4 regions of the Geodermatophilus sp. SYSU D00705 genome follow, and region 4 is predicted to be linked to each of the others. Evidence: riboswitches for the same ligand, from Rfam matches in the RefSeq annotation. Region 4 holds a riboswitch; each other region holds the start of a gene.
What was found. Region 4 has a riboswitch for S-adenosylmethionine ahead of ACI78Q_RS04075 (bifunctional o-acetylhomoserine/o-acetylserine sulfhydrylase). Riboswitches for the same ligand answer to the same signal wherever they lie in the genome.

Region 1 (4,851 bases), on a different contig from region 4:
CCGGGCGATCGCCGCCCTGGAGGCGCTGCCCGGGGTGACCGCCGGCCGCACCGACGAGGGGCTGGTGGCCGAGCTGGACGGCACCAGCCGGGCACGGGCCCTGCAGGCGCTGGTGGCCGAGGGGATCGAGGTCGACCAGTTCACGCCGCGCCGTCGGCTCGAGGACGCCTTCCTGGCGCTGGTGGGGGAGTCATGACGACGCAGCGAGCGGCGGAGGACCTGGCCCGGGCGGCCGTCCCGGCCGAGGGCCACGTGCAGCCCACCGGGGCGGTGGCCGGCTACCGGCCCGAGCGCACCCTGCGGCTGTCGGTCGAGCTGCGGCGGCAGTTCAAGCGGCGGCGCACCATCGGCGTCCTCGCCCTCATGGTGGCGCTGCCGCTGGTCCTCATCGCCGCCCTGCAGCTGGGCGCCAGCGAGGAGGCCGCGGAGAACGACCGGCTCAACCTGGTCGACGTCGCCACGTCCAGCGGGCTGAACTTCACCCTGTTCGTGCTCTTCGCGACGACGAGCTTCTTCCTGGTCGTCGTCTACGCGCTGTTCTTCGGCGACACCGTGGCCGCCGAGGCGCAGTGGGGGTCGTTGCGCTACACGCTGGCCACCCCGGTGCCGCGCATGCGGCTGCTCCGGCAGAAGTGGTACGCGGCGCTGGTGCTGTCGGTCGGCGCCCTGCTGACCCTCGTCCTGGTCGGGCTGGTCGCCGGCGGCATCGCGTTCGGGTTCGAGGCCATCCAGACCCCGGTCGGGGTGACCCTGCCGCAGGGGGAGGGGCTGCTGCGGCTGGCCGGCATGGTCGGGTACCTCGCCGTCCACCTGCTGGTCGTGGGCACCCTGGCGTTCTGGTTCTCCACGATCACCGACGCCCCGCTGGCCGCCGTCGGGGGCGCGGTGTTCACGATGTTCGTCTTCGCGATCCTCGACCAGGTGGAGCAGCTGGGCTCGATCCGGGACTGGTTCCCCACGGCGGAGGAGTTCGCCTGGACCGACCTGCTGCAGACCCCGGTCGACTCCGGGGACCTCTTCCGCGGCGTCGTCCAGTCGCTGGTCTACGCGGCGGTCTTCACGGCGCTGGCCTTCCGCCACTTCGCCCGCCGCGACGTCACCTCTTGAGCGGAGGCTGGGAGCGCAGGAAACCTGCGCTCCCAGCCTCCGCTAGAGGCTCGCGCGGACGGCCTGGGCCCAGCCCTCGCCCATCGGCGCGTCGGTGACGGTCACGTTGGGGACGGCGGCCAGCAGGTCGGCCATCCCGTCGACCGTGGCCCCGTTCGCGGTGATCCACAACCGCTCCACCGCCGGCGCCATCTCCAGGTCGCTCACGCTGTCGCCGATCGCCACCGCGTCGGCGGGGGTGAGGCCGCGGCGCTCGAGGTCCCAGGCGATCGCCGCGCCCTTGGAGATGCCGCGCGGCATCAGGTGGTAGACCCGCGGCGGCAGCGCCTCGGGCGCCAGGGTCATGCGGCCCGTCGCCGGGATCGAGCCGTTGTCCTTCAGCGTCAGCCAACCGGCTCCCATCGCGGCCAGCTCGGCGTCCACCGCCAGCGGGTCGACCCGGCCCCGCAGCAGCGCGTCGGTGCGGTGGGTGGTGTGCCAGGGCGCGTGCCACTCCAGCCGGCCGGCGTGGCGGGCCAGCAGCGTGTCGACCACGCCCAGCCGCTCCATCACGTCCATCGGGGCCTGGTCGGCGTACTCCGCGGGCAGGTCGCCGGTGAGGTGGTGCACGCTGCGCCCGGCGTCCCAGCTGACCACCGAGCCGAGCTCGGCGATCGCGCCGTCCGCGGCGAAGATCCGCGCCGCCTCCACGACCTGCTCGTAGGTCCGCCCGCTCACCAGCACCAACTCCACCCCGGCGCGGTGCAGGTCGAGCAGCGCGGTGGCCGGCGAGGCGGTGAGGTCGCGGCTCGCGGTGTGCCAGAAGGAGCCCCGCGGGCCGACCATCGTGCCGTCGAGGTCGGTGTAGACGACGCGCGTGCTCACCGGCCCATCCTGGCCCGGCCCCCTGGGGCGCCGCCCACGTGGGTAGAGTCGACGGCGTTCCACTCATCCAGAGGGGCAGAGGGACACGGCCCGACGAAGCCCCGGCAACCGCCGCCTGTGCGCTCGCACAGCGGAAGGTGCCAATTCCGTCCCACCCGGCTCGACGGCCCGGGGTGGGGAAGATGAGGAGGTAGTCGTCGCATGACCCTGACCGCTCCCGGTTCCGTCCAGGCCGACTCGTCCGGCGGTGGCCCGATCCCGCAGAACCCCGCCCGCGGGCTGGTGTGTCGCAACTGCGGCGCCACCTTCGGCCTGATCGCCGAGCACGCCTGCGCCGAGTGCTTCGGCCCGCTCGAGGTCGACTACGACCCGGCGGTGATGCGGGCGGTCACCCGGGAGCAGATCGAGGCCGGCCCGCAGAACATCTGGCGCTACGTCGCCCTGCTGCCGGTGGGCCACGACCCGGCCTCGCGCGTCTCGCTGGACCCGGGCCTGACCCCGCTGGTGCGCGCCGACCGGCTCGCCGCCGAGCTCGGCCTCACCGGCGGGCTCTGGGTGAAGGACGACTCCGCCAACCCCACTCACTCGTTCAAGGACCGCGTGGTCAGCCTCGCCGCCACCGCCGCCAAGAAGCTGGGCTACACCAAGATCGCCGCTGCCTCCACGGGCAACCTGGCCAACTCGGTCGCCGCGCACGCCGCCCGCGTGGGGCTGCCCTCGTTCGTCTTCATCCCCGCCGACCTGGAGCCGGGCAAGGTGGTGCAGTCCGCCGTCTACGGCCAGACGCTGGTCGCCGTCGAGGGCTCCTACGACGACGTCAACCGGCTGACCAGCGAGCTCGCCGAGACCGACGAGTTCGAGGACACCGCGTTCGTCAACCAGAACGTCCGGCCCTACTACGCCGAGGGCTCCAAGACGATGGGGTACGAGATCGCCGAGCAGCTCGGCTGGCGGATCCCGGCCCAGGTGGTCATCCCCATGGCGTCCGGGTCGCTGCTGACCAAGGTGGACAAGGCCTTCCGCGAGCTCACCGCCGCCGGCATCGTCGAGGCCTCCGAGTGGACGATCTTCGGCGCCCAGTCGGCCGGCTGCGACCCGATCGCCACCGCCTTCGACAACGGGTGGGACGTCGTCAAGCCGGTGAAGCCGACCGGCATCGCGAAGTCGCTGAACATCGGCAACCCCGCCGACGGCCCCTACGCCCTCGACGCCATCCGCCGCACCGGCGGATCGGTGGGCCGGGTCGGTGACGAGCAGATCGTCCAGGGCATCCGCGACCTGGCCCGCACCACCGGCGTCTTCGCCGAGACCGCCGGCGGGGTCACCGTCGCGGTGCTGCGCCAGCTGGTCGAGGACGGCCGGCTGGACCCGGCCAAGGAGACCGTCGTCCTCAACACCGGCGAGGGCCTCAAGACCCTCGACCCGCTCGAGCCGGTGGTGGGGCCGACGCACGTCGTCGAGCCCTCGCTGAAGTCGGTGCGGGCCGCGGGCCTCATCGGCTGACCGCGTAGGGTCGGCACCGTCCGGGTCGGTGGGTGTCCCCCGATCCGGGGTGACGCGTGCGTGAGTTTGCTCTCACCACGCGTTTCGTGCTGTACGTTCTCCCGCGGTTTCAGTTCCACGTTCGTGTTCGGCGGGCGGAAGAGCTAGACCCGGCCTCCTGGTTCGCGGGGGTCGTCCGCACGCACGAAACGTGGGAGCACACGTGGCACAGGGCACCGTGAAGTGGTTCAACGCCGAGAAGGGCTTCGGCTTCATCGCCGTCGACGGCGGCCAGGACGTCTTCGTCCACTACTCGGCCATCCAGATGGACGGGTACAAGAGCCTCGACGAGGGCCAGCGGGTCACCTTCGAGGTCGTCCAGGGCGAGAAGGGTCCGCAGGCCGACGCCGTCCGCGTCGCCTGAGAACCACCGCGAGACACACGGAGGCCCGGTCACCCTGCGGGGGGACCGGGCCTCCGTCGTCCTCCCGGATCCGCGGGAACAGCGGCCTCCTCCCCACCCGTTCTTGCACTCGGCAGGGGCGAGTGCCAGACTCTCGATTGGCACTCGACAGTGCCGAGTGCCAATCAGGTCGGATGCGGTGAGGCGCTGGTGCGCGGGCCGACGGAGTGCCCGCACCACCGGTGTCGTCCGTCGCGGGCGCCGAACCCGGCCGTGCAGCGATCCATGCATGGAGGACATCACCACATGGCCAAGATGATCGCCTTCGAGGAAGAGGCTCGCCGCGGCCTCGAGCGGGGCATGAACACCCTCGCCGACGCCGTCAAGGTGACCCTCGGCCCCAAGGGCCGCAACGTCGTCCTCGAGAAGAAGTGGGGTGCCCCCACCATCACCAACGATGGTGTGAGCATCGCCAAGGAGATCGAGCTCGAGGACCCGTGGGAGAAGATCGGCGCCGAGCTGGTCAAGGAGGTCGCCAAGAAGACCGACGACGTCGCCGGTGACGGCACCACCACCGCCACCGTGCTGGCCCAGGCGCTCGTCCGCGAGGGTCTGCGCAACGTCGCCGCCGGCGCCAACCCGATGGCCCTGAAGAAGGGCATCGAGAAGGCCGTCGAGTCGGTCACCGAGTACCTCCTCTCGACCGCCAAGGACGTCGAGACCAAGGAGCAGATCGCCGCCACCGCGTCGATCTCCGCCGCTGACCCGGCCATCGGCGAGCTCATCGCCGAGGCGATGGACAAGGTCGGCAAGGAAGGCGTCATCACCGTCGAGGAGAGCAACACCTTCGGGCTCGAGCTCGAGCTCACCGAGGGCATGCGCTTCGACAAGGGCTACATCTCGCCCTACTTCGTCACCGACGCCGAGCGCATGGAGGCCGTCCTCGACGACCCGTACGTGCTCGTCGTCAACAGCAAGATCAGCTCGGTGAAGGA
Region 2 (4,851 bases), on a different contig from region 4:
CCGCGCCCCGGGCGTAGTACCGCTCGACGTGGTACTGGACGACGGTGACCACCGTGGTCAGGACGACGTACCAGACGGCGGCCACGATGAGCATCGGGAGCACCCGCTGGGTGCGGCCGTAGATCACGCTGACGGTGTAGAAGAGCTCGCCGAGCGCCAGCACGTAGACGATCGAGGTGCCCTTGAACAGGCCGATGACCTCGTTGACCGCCGTCGGCACGATCGAGCGCATGGCCTGCGGCAGCACGATGCGGGTGGTCTGCCGGCGGCGCGGGATGCCGAGGGAGGCGGCCGCCTCCAGCTGGCCCTGGTCGACCGACAGGATGCCGGCGCGGACGATCTCGGCGGAGTAGGCGGCCTGGTGCAGGCCCAGGCCGAGGACGGCGGCGCCGAACTTGTCGATCAGCGAGAGGGTCTCGACGCTGGCGAAGGACGGGCCGAACGGGATGCCGAGGTCCAGTGTCTGGTACAGGTAGGCGAGGTTGTACCAGAGCAGCAGTTGCAGGATCAGCGGCACCGAGCGGAACACCCAGGTGTAGCCCCAGCTGACCGCCTGCAGCAGCGGCGAGCGGGACAGCCGCATGAGCGCCAGCACCGTGCCGAGCGCGAAGCCCAGGACCGCGGTGATCAGCGTCAGCTGGATCGTCGTCCAGACGCCGCGGACGATCGACTCCTCGGTGACGTACGCGGCGACGACGTCCCACTCCCACCGCGGGTTGGTGACCAGCGAGTTGACCACCATCGCCAGCAGGACGGCGACGACGGCGGTGGCCACCCAGCGGCCGGGGTGCCGGGCGGGCACCACCCTGAGCTGGTCGTAGGGCGTGCCGGTCGGCGGTGGTGCGGCGGTGTCCGCGGCAGGGCGGGGGACGACGGCGGTCATTCGGGGTCTCCCAGGGGCTTGTCGAAGGCGTAGCCGAGCTCGCCGGGCGGCAGGGTGCGGAGGGTGGCCAGGTCGGTGGGGCGCGGGACGGCCGGGTCGAACAGCGGGGTCCAGCCGGCGGCCAGGTAGAGGGCCTTGGCCTCGGGCTGGCGCGGGCCGGTCGTCAGGTACATGCGGGTGTAGCCGCGGGCGGCGGCGCGCGCCTCGAGCTCGGCGAGCACCCGCCGGGCCAGGCCGCGGCGCCGGTGGGCCGCGGCGGTCCACATCCGCTTGACCTCGGCGGTGCCGGGGTCGGCGTGCCGGCGGTAGGCGCCGCCTGCGACCGCGACGCCGTCCTCGAGCACCAGGATGAGCTCGCCGTCCGGGGGGAGGAACTGCTCGGCGGGGAAGCGGGCCATCTCCGCGGCCGCGCCGCCGAAGAGGTCGCCGTAGCGGGTGTCGTACTCGACGGTGAGCTCGGCGAACAGCGGCGCGGCGAGCGGGTCGTGCGGGTGGACGCGGACCACGTGCAGGCCGGTGGAGGTGGTCACGCGGTCACCTCCGTGTCCGGCCGGAGGCGCCTGGGCAGGGGGGTGCGGGACATGCGGGGTGCTCCCAGGGGACGAGCGGGTGGGGGTGCGCGGGCACGCCGCCGGCACCGCGGGAAGGCGGTGGGCAGGAGCGGGCGGGGCCGCGGGACCGGGGAACCGGTCAGGAGGGGGAATGCGTCAGCGACAGAGCGCGCTGTCGGTACGCAGGAGGTCGACCGTCGGTCGGCCGACGAGGTCGGTCGAGAGGTCGCGCACGCTCGGCGTGCCGGCGGTGCTCACGGGGGCGTGCTCCTCGTTCAGAGCCCGGGAGGGCTGCGGACTTGCCGACGCGGGATGCGTCGGCCAGGTCGTCACCCGGGGCACCCCGTCGCAGCGGAGGGTTGCCGGCCAGCGAGCCGGGGCTTGTGTGCTGGCACTCAGGACCTGGCCGGGACGATAGGCACCGGATGTCATATCCGTCAATCCCGATCGGTTTGGTAGACATTGGTGAGACACCGCACCGGCCAGGAGGAGGAGGGGGCGTGACCCGATCGGAGCTCGCACAGCGTCGGCACGTCGACCTGCTCCGCACCAGCAGCGCCCTGTGTCCGGAGGACTGACCCGCCCGTCCCTCGTCCTCCCGGCACTGGAGCGCCCCCGCATGTCCCGCCCCGACCCCCTCCGCGCCCCGACCCTGGTCGTCGTCGGCGCCGGCCCCACCGCGATCGGCGTCCTCGAACGCCTCGTCGCCTCCGCCCCCGAGCTCTCCGCCGGCCGGCGCCTGCACGTCCACCTCGTCGACCCGTTCCCGCCCGGCGGGGGTCGCGTCTGGCGCGCCGCGCAGCCCGCCCTGCTGTGGGCGAACTCGCTCGTCGGCGACGTCACCGTCCTCCCCGACCCCTCGGTCGTGGTCGACGGCCCGGTGGAGGAGGGCGCCACGCTGTGGCAGTGGGTGTGCGACGTCGCCCGGCACCGCCCGGCCGACGACCCGGTCGGCCGCGAGGCCCGCGGGCTCACCCCGTCGTCCTTCCCCTCCCGGCCGCTGGTCAACGCCTACCTCGGCTGGGTGCTCGACACGGTGGTCGCCGCTGCCGCGCCCTGGGTCGACGTCCACCTGCACGCCACCCGTGTGCTCGACGTGGCCGACACCCCCGCGGGCACCCGGGTGCGGCTGGCCGACGGCGCCGAGCTGGCCGCCGACGCCGTCGTGCTGGCCCAGGGGCACCTCGACGCGCGGCCCACGGCGGCGGAGCGGTCGACGACGGAGCGCGCCGAGCGGCACGGCCTCACCTACGTGCCCACGGGCTACACCGCCGACCTGGACCTGTCCGCGCTGGCGCCCGGGGAGGACGTCCTGGTCCGCGGGGCGGGCCTGGCCTTCGTCGACCTCGCGGTGCTGCTCACCAGCGGCCGCGGGGGACGGTTCACCCGGGACGACGACGGCCGGCTGCGCTACCACCCCTCCGGGCGGGAGCCGGTGCTGCACGTGGGCTCGCGGCGCGGCGTCCCCTACCGGTCCAAGCTCGGGTACACGTGGGCCGGCCCGCCGGTGCCGCTGCGGTTCTTCACCCTCGCCGCCGTCGACGAGGCGTTCGGCCCGTCCCGGCGGCTGGATCTGCGGGCCGACCTCGCGCCGCTGATCGAGCGGGACCTCGCCTGGGCGCACTACACCGAGCTGTTCCGGGCCTTCCCCGAGCGCACCGCCATGCCGTGGGAGGAGTTCGCCGAGGCGTACGTCGCGGCGGCCACCCCGCGCGCCGAGCGGGCGCTGGTGGCCCGCGCCGTGCCCGACCTGGTCGACCGGTTCGACCTGGCCGCGCTGGACCGCCCGCTCGCCGGCCGGTGGTTCGCCGAGCCGGAGGCGCTGCAGGACGCGGTGCGCCGGCACGTGCGCGCCGATCTCGACCGTGCCGCCGACCCGCGGTTCAGCACCGACGCCGCCGTCTTCACCGCCCTGCTGCAGTGCCACGGCACCATCGCCGCGCTGGCGGCGGCGCGGCGGCTGACGCCGCGGGCGGAGTCCGAGGACCTCGCCGGCTGGTGGATGAACCTGTTCAGCTACCTCGCCAGCGGGCCTCCCGGCCCGCGGCTGGAGGAGCTGCTCGCCCTGTCGGAGGCCGGCGTGCTGCACTTCCTCGGCGCCGGCGTCGAGGTGGTGCTGGACGAGGACGCCGGGGTCTTCCGCGCGCACTCCACCAGCTGCCCCGGGGTGGTCGAGGCCCGCGCCCTGGTCGAGGCGCGGGTGCCGTCGCCGGACGTCACCGCCACGCCGGACCCCGTCGTCACCGGCCTGCTGGGCCGCGGTGAGGCCCGCGAGCGGGTGCTCGCCGACCCCGGTGCCGCGGCCGGCGTCCGCGGCACCGGGCGGCTGGACGTCGACGCCGACCTGCGGGTGGTCACGGCATCCGGGGAGCCGCACCCGACGATCCGGGCGGCCGGCTTCTGGACCGCCGGCGCCCAGGTCGCGGCCTTCGCCCGCCCGCGCACCAACGCGCCGTTCTTCCGGCAGAACGACGCCCTCGCCCGCGACCTCTGGCACACGCTCACCGGCGCGGGGCAGGAGCCCGTCGTCCCCGTCCTCGCCGCCGGGGCCGCCTGACGCTCCCCCTCGACACGGCGTTGCAACCGTGGTTGCATCGCCGTGTGCAGCGTCCGACGTCGCCGGCCGGTGAGTGGGTGCTGCTGTCCTACCGGCTGCCGCGTGAGCCCTCCGGTCCCCGGACGACGCTGTGGCGCCGGCTGCGGCGGCTCGGCGTGGCCCAGCTGTCCGACGGCCTGGTCGCCCTGCCCGCCGACGCCCGCACCCGTGAGCAGCTGGAGTGGCTCGCCGACGACGTCCTCGAGGCCGGCGGGACGGCGGGGCTGTGGGTGGCGCGGCCGGGCAGTGCCGCCCAGGAGCGGGCCCTCGCCGCGCGGATGGCCGCGGCACGGGCGGAGGAGTACCGGGCGCTGGCGGCGGAGTGCCGGGCGGCCGCCGACGCCGATCCCGCAGAGCGCGCCCGGGCCCTGCGCCGGCTGCGCACCGAGTTCCGCGCGATCGGGCGGCGCGACTTCTTCCCGCCGCCCGAGCGCGACGAGGCGACCGCCGCGTTGCAGACCCTCACCGCGGCCGGCGACGTGGCGGTGGCGCCGTGAGGTGGGCGACCCGGGCCGGGGTGCACATCGACCGCGCCGCCTGCGCCTGGCTGATCCGCCGCTTCCTGGACCCGGAGGCGGTGTTCGTCTTCGTCTCCGACCCGGCCGAGGTGCCCGCCGACGCCACCCCGTTCGACATGCGCGGGGTCGAGCTCGGCCACCACGGCGGCGACTGCTCGTTCGAGACCATCCTGCGCCGCCACGAGCTCACCGACCCGGTGCTGTGGCGGGTCGCCGAGGCGGTGCACGAGGCCGACCTCGACGACGGGCGGTTCGACGCGCCCGAGGCGCCGGGTCTCGACGTCCTCCTGCGCGGCCTGTCGA
Region 3 (4,851 bases), on a different contig from region 4:
GTCTCTCCTCTACCGGGGGATGGGTGCGGTTCCGGACGACCGGGAGCGGAAGTCCCCCCGGCCGGTGTCGCCCTTCCAGTCGGCGAAGGACTCGCCGGTCAGCTCCTCGAGCAGCGCGATGTCCTCCAGCAGCGGCCCGAGCACCTCGCGCCGGACCTCGACCGGCATCTCCGGGCGCGGCGCCCTCCCGGCGTGCAGCGCGGCGACCAGCGGCCGGCTCGCCTGCCGCCAGACCTGCGGCGGCGCGTAGGCGCCCAGTGCCGCCCCGGCGCGGACGGCGCGGGCGAGCGCCCGGTACCGCGGGGTGTCGGCGACGTACGGCTTGACGTTCTCGGGGGCCACCGTGTGGGCGACCCCCGGCTCGACGCCGAGGAACGTGCTGACCCGGTCCAGCGTCTCGCGCGGGGTGTCGACCAGCTGCCGGTACCGCAGCAGGAACACCTGCTCCCGCGGCAGGAGCCGGTACAGGTCGCGCAACTGCTCGCCGTACCGGCCCAGGCCCCGGTAGTGCCAGAACGGGGCGTAGCCCTCGGCGATGCGCTGCTGCTCCAGCCGGACGGCGGTGAGGAAGTCGGCGACCGGCTCCAGCCCGTCGGCCCGCAGGTGCACCCAGTTCGACCACGCCCGGTCCACCGGGTCGCGCACGACCACGACCACCTTGACGGCGGGGACGTCGGCGACGAGCCGTTCCTGGGCCTGGCGGTCGTACAGGTAGAACGGCGTGCTCTCGCCGCGGACGGCGTCGTCGGGAGCGGCGTCGAACAGCGCGAGGTACTCCTCCCGACGCCAGATCCACTCCCGGGCGCTGTGCGCGTCGCCGGGGCCGCGCTGCCCGCTGCGCGGCGGCGGCCGGCCGTCGGTCAGGTGGTACTTCGGCTCCTTGACCGGCGCCAGGTACAGCCCCGGGTGCGTGGCCAGGGCGGCGTGCAGCGCCGTCGTCCCGGCCTTGGGGGCCCCGGCGATGACGAACTGCGGCAGTCGGCCGCTCATGCGGACTCCTTCCTCGAGCGGTGTGCACACTGAGCGGCGTCCCCCTCGCCCGAGACCGGAGCCGCCGCGTGCCCGACAACGCCGTCCCCCTCCCCGACCCGCACCGGTTCTGGGCCGACGCCGAGGTGGTGCTGGCCCCGGAGGACCCCCGCCCCGGCTCGTGGGCCGGCGGTCCGTCGGCCCAGCTGGTCGACGGGACGTGGTGGCTGGCCTACCGGCTGCGGCGGCCGGTGGGCGAGGGCCGTGGTTTCGCCAACGTCGTCGCCCGCTCGGACGACGGGGTGCGGTTCACCCCGGTCGTGGGCGTGGGCAAGGACGCGTTCGGGGCCGAGTCGCTGGAGCGTCCGGCGCTGGTGCACACGCCCGAGGGCCGCTGGCGGCTCTACGTCAGCTGCGCGACGCCGGGGACCAAGCACTGGCGGGTCGACCTGCTGGAGGCCGGCACCGTCGAGGAGCTGGCGACGGCGACCCCGCGCACCGTGCTGCCGGGCAGCGACGCCGAGGCCGTGAAGGACCCGGTCCTGCGGCACGACGGACGCCGGTGGCACCTGTGGGCCAGCGTCCACCCGCTCGACGATCCGGACGCCACCGACCGCATGACCACCGAGCACGCCACCAGCGACGACGGCGTCGACTGGAGCTGGCAGGGCACCGCCCTGGCCGGCACGCCGGGCAGCTGGGACGCCCGCGGGGTGCGGTTCGCCGCCGTCGTGCTGGACGGCGACCGCAGCTGGGCGCTGTACGACGGCCGCGCCACCGCGGCGGAGAACTGGGAGGAGCGCACCGGCCTCGCGCACGCCGACGGCGACGGGCGGTTCCGCGCCGCCCCCGGCGGGCCGCTGCTGCAGAGCCCGCACGCCCCGGGCGGCCTGCGCTACGCCGACGCGGTGGCCCTGCCCGGCGGCGGCGCCCGCTGGTTCTACGAGGCCAACCGCGCCGACGGCGCCCACGAGCTGCGCACCGTCGTCCTGCCCGGCTGAGCCGGTCACCGCGCCGCCCCGCCGCAGCCTGCGCCCCGGGCGACGGCGCGCAGGTCGGCGCCGGCCAGCCCGGCCAGGGGCCGCGGGTCCTCGGCCGGCTGCCACCGGCCCTCGCGTACCGCGTAGCGCACCGCCGGCCCGCGGCCCAGGAAGGCGGCGAGGCCGGCGAGCAGCCGGTCGACGTCGGCCGCCGTGGTGGCGACGCCGACGCTGGCGCGCAGGGCACCCTCGGGCACGCCGAGCCGCTGGAGCAGCGGGTGGGCGCAGAACCGGCCGTCCCGGACGCCGACGCCGTGCTCGGCCGAGAGGACGGCGGCGACCAGGCCCGGGTCGGCGCCCTCGACGGTGAACGACACGACCCCGGTGGGCGTCGCCGAGTCCGGCCAGATGCGCAGCCGCCGCACGCCGGGGAGCGCGTCGAGGCCGGCCTCCAGCCGGGCCCGCAGCGCCAGCTCGTGCTCCTCCACGGCACCCTCGGGCAGCTCCGTCAGCGCGTCGCAGGCCGCGGCCAGCGCGACCGCGCCGAGCACGTTGGGCGACCCGCCCTCGTGCCGGTGCGGCGCCGCGGCCCACCGCGTCGCCTCGACGGTGACCTCGTGCACCGCACCGCCACCGGCCAGGTGGGCGGGGGCGGTGTCCAGCCAGTCCCGCCGGCCGACCAGCGCCCCGGTGCCGTAGGGCGCGTAGAGCTTGTGTCCCGACAGTGCGACGTAGTCCGCGCCGGACGCGGCGAGGGAGAACCGGCGGTGCGGCACCAGCTGGGCGCCGTCCACGACCACGCGCGCACCGGCGGCGTGCGCCAGCTCGACGACGTCCGCCAGCGGCAGCGCCTCGCCGGTGACGTTGGACGCCCCGGTGACCGCCACGAGGGCGTGGCGCTGCGCGGCGAGCTCGGCGGCCAGCTCCCGCAGCGTCGCGGTGACCGTGGACCGGGTGGGGAGCACGGTGGTGTTCCCCCGGCGCTGCCAGGGCAGGAGGTCGGCGTGGTGCTCGCAGTCGAGCACCAGCACCCGCTCCCCCGCCGGGACCGAGGCGGCCAGCAGGTTGAGCGCGTCGGTGGTGTTGCGGGTGAGCACGCAGACGTCGTCCGGCCGCGCGCCGACGAAGCGGGCGACGGTGTCACGCGCGGACTCGTACAGGGCTGTCGAGACCTGCGAGAGGTAGCCCGCGCCGCGGTGCACGCTGGCGTACAGCGGCAACGTCTCGGCCACCCGGTCGGCGACCGCGACCAGCGCGGGGGTGCTCGCCGCGGTGTCCAGATCGGCGTACGGGGCCCGCCCGGTGGGCACCAGCGGCACCTCGGTGTCGGCGCCGACGACCGGCAGCAGCGGCCGCTCCGGGGCGGCGGGGAGGACGGGACGGGACAGGACGGCGCCGGTCACGCAGGGCTCCTCGGTTCGGGGACCCGGGTACGGGGTCCGCGCTTGCGGGCGCCGGTCGGCACACCCGCCAGGTCGTCACCCGGGGCACCCCATCGCGGAGGAAGGGTTGCCGGCCAGCGAGCCGGGGCTTGTCGCTGGCACTCTTGACCTGCCGGGAGCGTGACACGGCACCCGCTTTCCCGTCAAACCCGATCGAGATGGTAGAGATATCCCCGTGCCCAGCCTGTCGACCGCCCCCGCAGCCGCCCCGCGGCTGGTCCGGCGGGTCCACGTCGACCTCGGGCGGGTCTGGTCGGCCACCTGTCCCTGACGGCGCCCTCCCGATCCCTCCCCCGGCCGCGTCCAGCGCGCGGCCGCCCCGCCACGTGAGGACCACCATGCCGATCGAGTTCCTGGGCATCGCCGCCACCAACGACGGTTCCGAGACCACCCCCCGCTCCGGCGCGAGCTTCGACAAGGAGTTCACGCTGCGCCTGGGCCGCGCCCACGAGGACTGGGGGTGGGACCGCGTGCTGTTCGCCTACGGCTCCGGCGCCCCCGAGCCCTCGGCCGCCGCCGCGTACCTGCTCTCGCACACCGAGCGCCTGCAGGTGCTGCTCGCCCACCGGCCCAACGTCAGCTACCCGACCTTCGCCGCCAAGACCTTCGCCACGCTCGACCAGATCGGCGACGGCCGGCTGACCGTGCACTTCATCACCGGCGGCACCGACGCCGAGCAGCAGCGCGAGGGCGACTACCTGACCAAGGACCAGCGCTACGGCCGCACCCGCGAGTACATCCAGATCGTCAAGAAGGCCTGGACCTCCCGCGAGCCGTTCGACTGGGACGGCGAGCACTACCGGTTCGCCGACTTCGTGAGCGACACCTTCCCCGTGCAGCAGCCGCGCCCCGACGTCTCCTTCGGTGGCTCGTCGGAGGCCGCCTACGCCGCCGGCGGCGCCGAGGCCGACGTCTTCGCGCTGTGGGGCGAGCCCCTGGCCGAGACCGCGGCGCAGATCGAGCGCGTGCACGCGGCGGCCCGTGCGGCGGGGCGGACGACGATGCCGCGGATCCAGGTGGCCTTCCGGCCGATCATCGCCCCCACCGAGGAGCTGGCCTGGGAGAAGGCGTACCGCACCGTCGACCGGATCACCGCCCGCACCGCCGGTGGGCGGCAGCCGATCTCGCGCCGGCACCCGCTGACCGGCCCCGAGAACACCGGCTCGCAGCGGCTGCTGGAGATCGCCGCCCGCGGTGAGCGGTTCGACCGCGCACTGTGGACGCCGACCGCGCGGGCAACCGGCGGTGCGGGCAACTCCAACGCGCTGGTCGGCACCCCCGAGACGGTGGCCCAGGCGCTGCTGGACTACGTCGGCCTCGGCGTCGACATCATCTCGATGCGCGGCTACGACCTGCTCGGCGACGCCATCGACGTCGGCCGGTACGTGCTCCCGCTGGTCCGCGAGGAGGTCGCGAAGCGCGACGCGGCCGCGGCATGACCACCGTCGCCGTCGTCGGCA
Region 4 (4,851 bases):
GGCCACCAACCCGGTGTTCCAGTGGGACTTCATGCTCGACAACATGTTCACGCCCCCGGTCCTCCGCGGGGCGCGGACGACGCTGATCATGACCGTCCTCGCGATGGTCCTCGGCGTCCTGCTGGGCATCGTGCTGGCGGTCATGCGCCTGTCGCCCAACCCGATCGTCTCGGGCGCGGCGTGGGCCTACATCTGGGTCTTCCGGGCGATCCCGCGGATCGTCCTGCTGTTCTTCATCGCCAACCTCGGCGCCCTGTACGCGACCTACGACCTCGGCATCCCCTTCGACCGGCAGCTGATGGACCTCTTCGGGTTCGAGGGCGACCTGCGCTTCCTCGGCCTGGACGGCAACCAGATCTTCGCCGGCTTCACCGCGGGGCTGCTCGGCCTGGCGCTGTCGGAGGGCGCCTACATGGCCGAGATCGTGCGGGCCGGCATCCAGTCGGTCGACCCCGGCCAGGCGGAGGCGGCCAGCGCGCTGGGCCTCAGCCGCGGCAAGACGATGCGCCGGATCGTGCTGCCGCAGGCGATGCGGGTGATCATCCCGCCGACCGGCAACGAGACGATCGCGATGCTCAAGGACACCTCGCTGCTGCTCGCGGTGCCGGTGACCAGCGAGCTGAACTTCCAGCTGCGGGCCATCGGCAGCCGGACGTTCCAGATCATCCCGATGGCCGTGGCCTCGATCCTCTGGTACCTGGCGCTGACGAGCCTGCTCATGGTCGGCCAGTACTTCCTGGAGAAGCGGTTCAGCCGCGGCTTCGGCGCGCGGGAGACCCGGGCGCAGCGGGCGGCGCGGGAGGCGCGTGAGGTGGGGAGCTCGAAGTGACCGCGAACGGGCAGGCGATGGTGAAGGCCGAGGGTGTGCGGAAGTCCTTCGGCCACGTGGACGTGCTCAAGGGCATCGACCTGGAGGTCCGGCCGGGCGAGGTGGTCTGCGTCATCGGCCCGTCCGGCTCGGGGAAGTCGACGTTCCTGCGCTGCATCAACCACCTGGAGAAGATCGACGCCGGGCGGCTGTGGGTCGACGGCTCCCTCGTCGGCTACCGCGAGAGGGGCGGCAAGCTGCACGAGCTGCGCGACCGCGAGGTCGCCGCGCAGCGCCGCGACATCGGCATGGTGTTCCAGCGGTTCAACCTGTTCCCGCACAAGACGGCGCTGGAGAACGTGATCGAGGCGCCGACGCAGGTGAAGGGCGTGCGCAAGGAGGCCGCCCGGGCCCGCGGCATCGAGCTGCTCGAGCGGGTGGGCCTCGGCGAGCGGGTGCACAACTACCCGAACCAGCTCTCCGGCGGCCAGCAGCAGCGGGTGGCGATCGCCCGGGCGCTGGCGATGGAGCCCAAGCTGATGCTCTTCGACGAGCCGACCTCGGCGCTGGACCCGGAGCTGGTCGGCGAGGTCCTCGACGTCATGCGCGGCCTGGCCGAGTCGGGCATGACGATGGTCGTCGTCACCCACGAGATGGGCTTCGCCCGCGAGGTCGGCGACACCCTGGTCTTCATGGACGACGGCGTCGTCCTGGAGGCCGGGGACCCGAAGCAGGTGCTCACCGACCCGCAGCACCCCCGCTGCCGGGCGTTCCTCTCCAAGGTCCTCTAGGGGCGGGTCCTCCCGGCGCGGTCGGCCAGAGTGGCCACTTCGGCCGTTCCACGTGCGGCCGAAGTGGCCACTCTGGCCGTCAGAAGCGGGTCGCCACCGCGATGCCCGGCGCCCGGCCGACGTCGGCCAGCGCCGCGGCGGCGTCGTCCAGGGCCAGGTGGCGGGTGACCAGGCGCTGCGGGGCCAGCCGGCCGGCGGCGATGAGTCCGAGCAGCTCCGGATAGGCGTGCGCGGCCATGCCGTGGCTGCCCAGCACCTGCAGCTCGCGAGCGATGACCAGCTCCATGGGCACGGCCGGGCGGCCCTGCGCGGGAGGCAGCAACCCGACCTGCACGTGCCGTCCGCGCGGGCGCAGGCAGCGGACCGAGTTCTCGCAGGTGGCCGCCGCTCCCAGGGCGTCCAGCGACACGTGCGCGCCACCCCCGGTCAGCTCGGCGACCGTGGCCGCGACGTCCTCCGCCACCCCACCCGTCCCGCCGCCGTCCACCGTGTGCTCGGCACCCAGCGCGCGGGCGAGGTCCAGCGCCGCCGGGGAGACGTCGACGGCGACGACCCGGGCGCCGGCGGCCACCGCCACCTGCACCGCCGAGAGCCCGACGCCGCCGCAGCCGTGCACGGCGACCCACTCCCCGGCCCGCACCGCGGCGACCTGCACGACCGCGCGGAAGGCGGTGGCGTACCGGCAGCCCAGGCTCGCCGCGGTCACGTCGTCGAGCCCGTCGGGCAGCCCGACCAGGTTGACGTCGGCGGCGTCGAGGGCGACGTGCTCCGCCAGCGACCCCCAGTGGGTGAAGCCGGGCTGCGTCTGGTGCGGGCAGACCTGGTGCTCCCCCGCGGCGCACTGCGGGCAGCGGCCGCAGGCGTTGACGAACGGCACGGTCACCCGGTCCCCGGCCCGCCACCGGCGCACGCCCGGCCCGACGGCCGCGACGGTGCCGGCCAGCTCGTGGCCGGGCACGTGCGGCAGGACGACGTCGGGGTCGTGGCCCTGCCAGGCGTGCCAGTCGCTGCGGCAGATGCCGCTCGCCCCCACCCGGACGACGACGCCGCCGGGCGCCGGGTCGGGCACGGGCACCTCCTGCACGGTCAGCGGGCCGCCGAAGGACTCGAACACCAGTGCGCGCACGCGGGCAGCCTGCCGCACCGCCGAGCACCCAGCAGGGCCGCCCACCCGCTGACCTGCGGGAACCCGAGGCCGGTGTTCCCCGCAGGGCGGTGGGCTGCCTAGGATCGCGACTGGCTCACGAGAGGCAGTGGAAAGCACCTGGCTGGCTGCCCGGCAACCTCGACTCCGTCCGAGGTGCTCCAGGGGAAGAGCCGGCCCGACGGCGCCCGCCGCCGGGCAAGGACGGAGGTCCCCGTGCGCCGCGGGGTCTCCCGACGAGAGGAGACCGGCGCATGACCGACCCGCAGAGCTGGAGCTTCGAGACCCGGCAGATCCACGCCGGCACCAGCCCCGACCCGACGACCGGGGCCCGCGCGCTGCCGATCTACGCCACCACGAGCTACCAGTTCCGCGACGCCCAGCACGCCGCCGACCTGTTCGCGCTGGCCGAGATGGGCAACATCTACACGCGGATCATGAACCCGACGCAGGACGCGCTCGAGCAGCGCGTGGCATCGCTGGAGGGCGGCGTCGCGGCGCTCGCGGTCTCCAGCGGGCAGGCGGCGGAGACCCTCGCGATCCTCAACATCGCCGAGGCCGGCAGCCACGTCGTCGCCTCCGCCTCCCTGTACGGCGGCACCTACAACCTGCTGCACCACTCGCTGCCGAAGCTGGGCATCACCGTTTCCTTCGTCGAGGACCCCGACGACCCCGAGAACTGGCAGTCGCTGGTGCGGGAGAACACCAAGGCGTTCTACGCCGAGACCATCGGCAACCCGAAGGGCGACGTCCTCGACATCAGCGCGGTGGCGGAGATGGCGCACCGCAACGGCGTCCCGCTGATCGTCGACAACACCATCGCCACGCCGTACCTCATCCGCCCCATCGAGTTCGGCGCGGACGTCGTCGTCCACTCGGCGACGAAGTACCTCGGCGGGCACGGCACGGCGATCGCCGGCCTGATCGTCGACGCGGGCACCTTCGACTGGACCGGCGGGAAGTTCCCCGGCTTCACCGAGCCCGACCCGACCTACCACGGCGTGGTCTACGCCGACCTCGGTGCGCCGGCCTACGCGCTCAAGGCCCGGGTGCAGCTGCTGCGCGACCTCGGCCCGGCGATCTCGCCGTTCAACGCCTTCCTGGTGGTGCAGGGCATCGAGACGCTGTCGCTGCGCATGGAGCGGCACGTGGCCAACACCCAGCGGGTCGCGGAGTTCCTCGAGGCCCACGACGCCGTCGACCGGGTCAACTACCCGGGCCTGGCCTCCTCGCCGTGGCACGCGGCCCAGCAGAAGTACGCGCCGCGCGGCGCGGGCGCCGTCCTGACCTTCGAGCTGCACGGCGGCGTCGAGGCCGGCAAGCGGTTCGTCGACGCGCTGGAGCTGCACAGTCACGTGGCCAACATCGGCGACGTGCGCAGCCTGGTCATCCACCCGGCGTCGACGACGCACTCGCAGCTGACCCCGGAGGAGCAGCTGACCACCGGCGTCACCCCGGGCCTGGTGCGGCTGGCCGTCGGCCTCGAGGGCATCGACGACATCCTGGCCGACCTGGAGGCCGGCTTCCGCGCCGCGAAGGAGGCCTGATGGACGGCGGGGCCCCGGTCGGGCAGGTCGCTGCCCCCTGGGCCCCGCCGCACCCCGGTGGCTGGCGGGACGGCGACCCGGCCGGGGACCGGCGCTTCCTCGACCTGCCGGGGCCGTTCGCCCTGGAGCGCGGCGGGACCCTCCCCGCGGTGCGGGTCGCCTACGAGACGTGGGGCCGGCTGGACCCCGACGGCGGCAACGCCGTCCTCGTCGAGCACGCGCTCACCGGCGACAGCCACGTCGCCGGCCCGGCCGGGCCGGGGCACCCCACCCCGGGCTGGTGGGAGGGGCTGGTCGGCCCGGGCGCGCCGCTGGACACCGACCCGCTGTTCGTCGTCTGCGCCAACGTCCTCGGCGGCTGCCAGGGGACCACCGGCCCGTCGTCCACCGCACCGGACGGCGCCCCCTACGGGTCCCGCTTCCCGGCCGTCACCGTGTCCGACCAGGTGCGGGTGGAGGCGGCGGTCGCCGACGCCCTCGGCATCGGCCGGTGGACGGCGGTGCTCGGCGGCTCGATGGGCGGCATGCGGGCGCTGGAGTGGGCGGTCGCCCTGCCCGAGC

Region 1: it holds a riboswitch for S-adenosylmethionine, as region 4 does, so the genes downstream of both, thrC (threonine synthase) here and ACI78Q_RS04075 (bifunctional o-acetylhomoserine/o-acetylserine sulfhydrylase) in region 4, are expected to answer to the same signal.
Region 2: it holds a riboswitch for S-adenosylmethionine, as region 4 does, so the genes downstream of both, ACI78Q_RS11285 (GNAT family N-acetyltransferase) here and ACI78Q_RS04075 (bifunctional o-acetylhomoserine/o-acetylserine sulfhydrylase) in region 4, are expected to answer to the same signal.
Region 3: it holds a riboswitch for S-adenosylmethionine, as region 4 does, so the genes downstream of both, ACI78Q_RS11345 (aminotransferase class V-fold PLP-dependent enzyme) here and ACI78Q_RS04075 (bifunctional o-acetylhomoserine/o-acetylserine sulfhydrylase) in region 4, are expected to answer to the same signal.

What each region holds. Positions count from the first base shown of each region.
Region 1 is NZ_JBJGYT010000010.1:12,887-17,737, forward strand. Features, by position in the region: gene ACI78Q_RS10175 (alpha/beta fold hydrolase) at 1-196, shown strand, start outside; gene ACI78Q_RS10180 (ABC transporter permease) at 193-1,107, shown strand; gene ACI78Q_RS10185 (HAD family hydrolase) at 1,150-1,971, opposite strand; SAM riboswitch class I at 2,032-2,160, shown strand; gene thrC (threonine synthase) at 2,173-3,474, shown strand; gene ACI78Q_RS10195 (cold-shock protein) at 3,677-3,877, shown strand; gene groL (chaperonin GroEL) at 4,163-4,851, shown strand, end outside.
Region 2 is NZ_JBJGYT010000011.1:86,800-91,650, reverse strand. Features, by position in the region: gene ACI78Q_RS11290 (amino acid ABC transporter permease) at 1-883, opposite strand, end outside; gene ACI78Q_RS11285 (GNAT family N-acetyltransferase) at 880-1,413, opposite strand; SAM riboswitch class IV at 1,725-1,837, opposite strand; gene ACI78Q_RS11280 (FAD/NAD(P)-binding protein) at 2,054-3,991, shown strand; gene ACI78Q_RS11275 (Chromate resistance protein ChrB) at 4,036-4,527, shown strand; gene ACI78Q_RS11270 (chromate resistance protein ChrB domain-containing protein) at 4,524-4,851, shown strand, end outside.
Region 3 is NZ_JBJGYT010000011.1:99,613-104,463, forward strand. Features, by position in the region: gene ACI78Q_RS11335 (sulfotransferase) at 10-990, opposite strand; gene ACI78Q_RS11340 (hypothetical protein) at 1,059-1,970, shown strand; gene ACI78Q_RS11345 (aminotransferase class V-fold PLP-dependent enzyme) at 1,976-3,352, opposite strand; SAM riboswitch class IV at 3,386-3,501, opposite strand; gene ACI78Q_RS11350 (LLM class flavin-dependent oxidoreductase) at 3,730-4,830, shown strand; gene ACI78Q_RS11355 (NADPH-dependent FMN reductase) at 4,827-4,851, shown strand, end outside.
Region 4 is NZ_JBJGYT010000003.1:236,071-240,921, reverse strand. Features, by position in the region: gene ACI78Q_RS04090 (amino acid ABC transporter permease) at 1-829, shown strand, start outside; gene ACI78Q_RS04085 (amino acid ABC transporter ATP-binding protein) at 826-1,599, shown strand; gene ACI78Q_RS04080 (zinc-binding dehydrogenase) at 1,679-2,725, opposite strand; SAM riboswitch class IV at 2,839-2,954, shown strand; gene ACI78Q_RS04075 (bifunctional o-acetylhomoserine/o-acetylserine sulfhydrylase) at 2,998-4,290, shown strand; gene metX (homoserine O-acetyltransferase MetX) at 4,290-4,851, shown strand, end outside.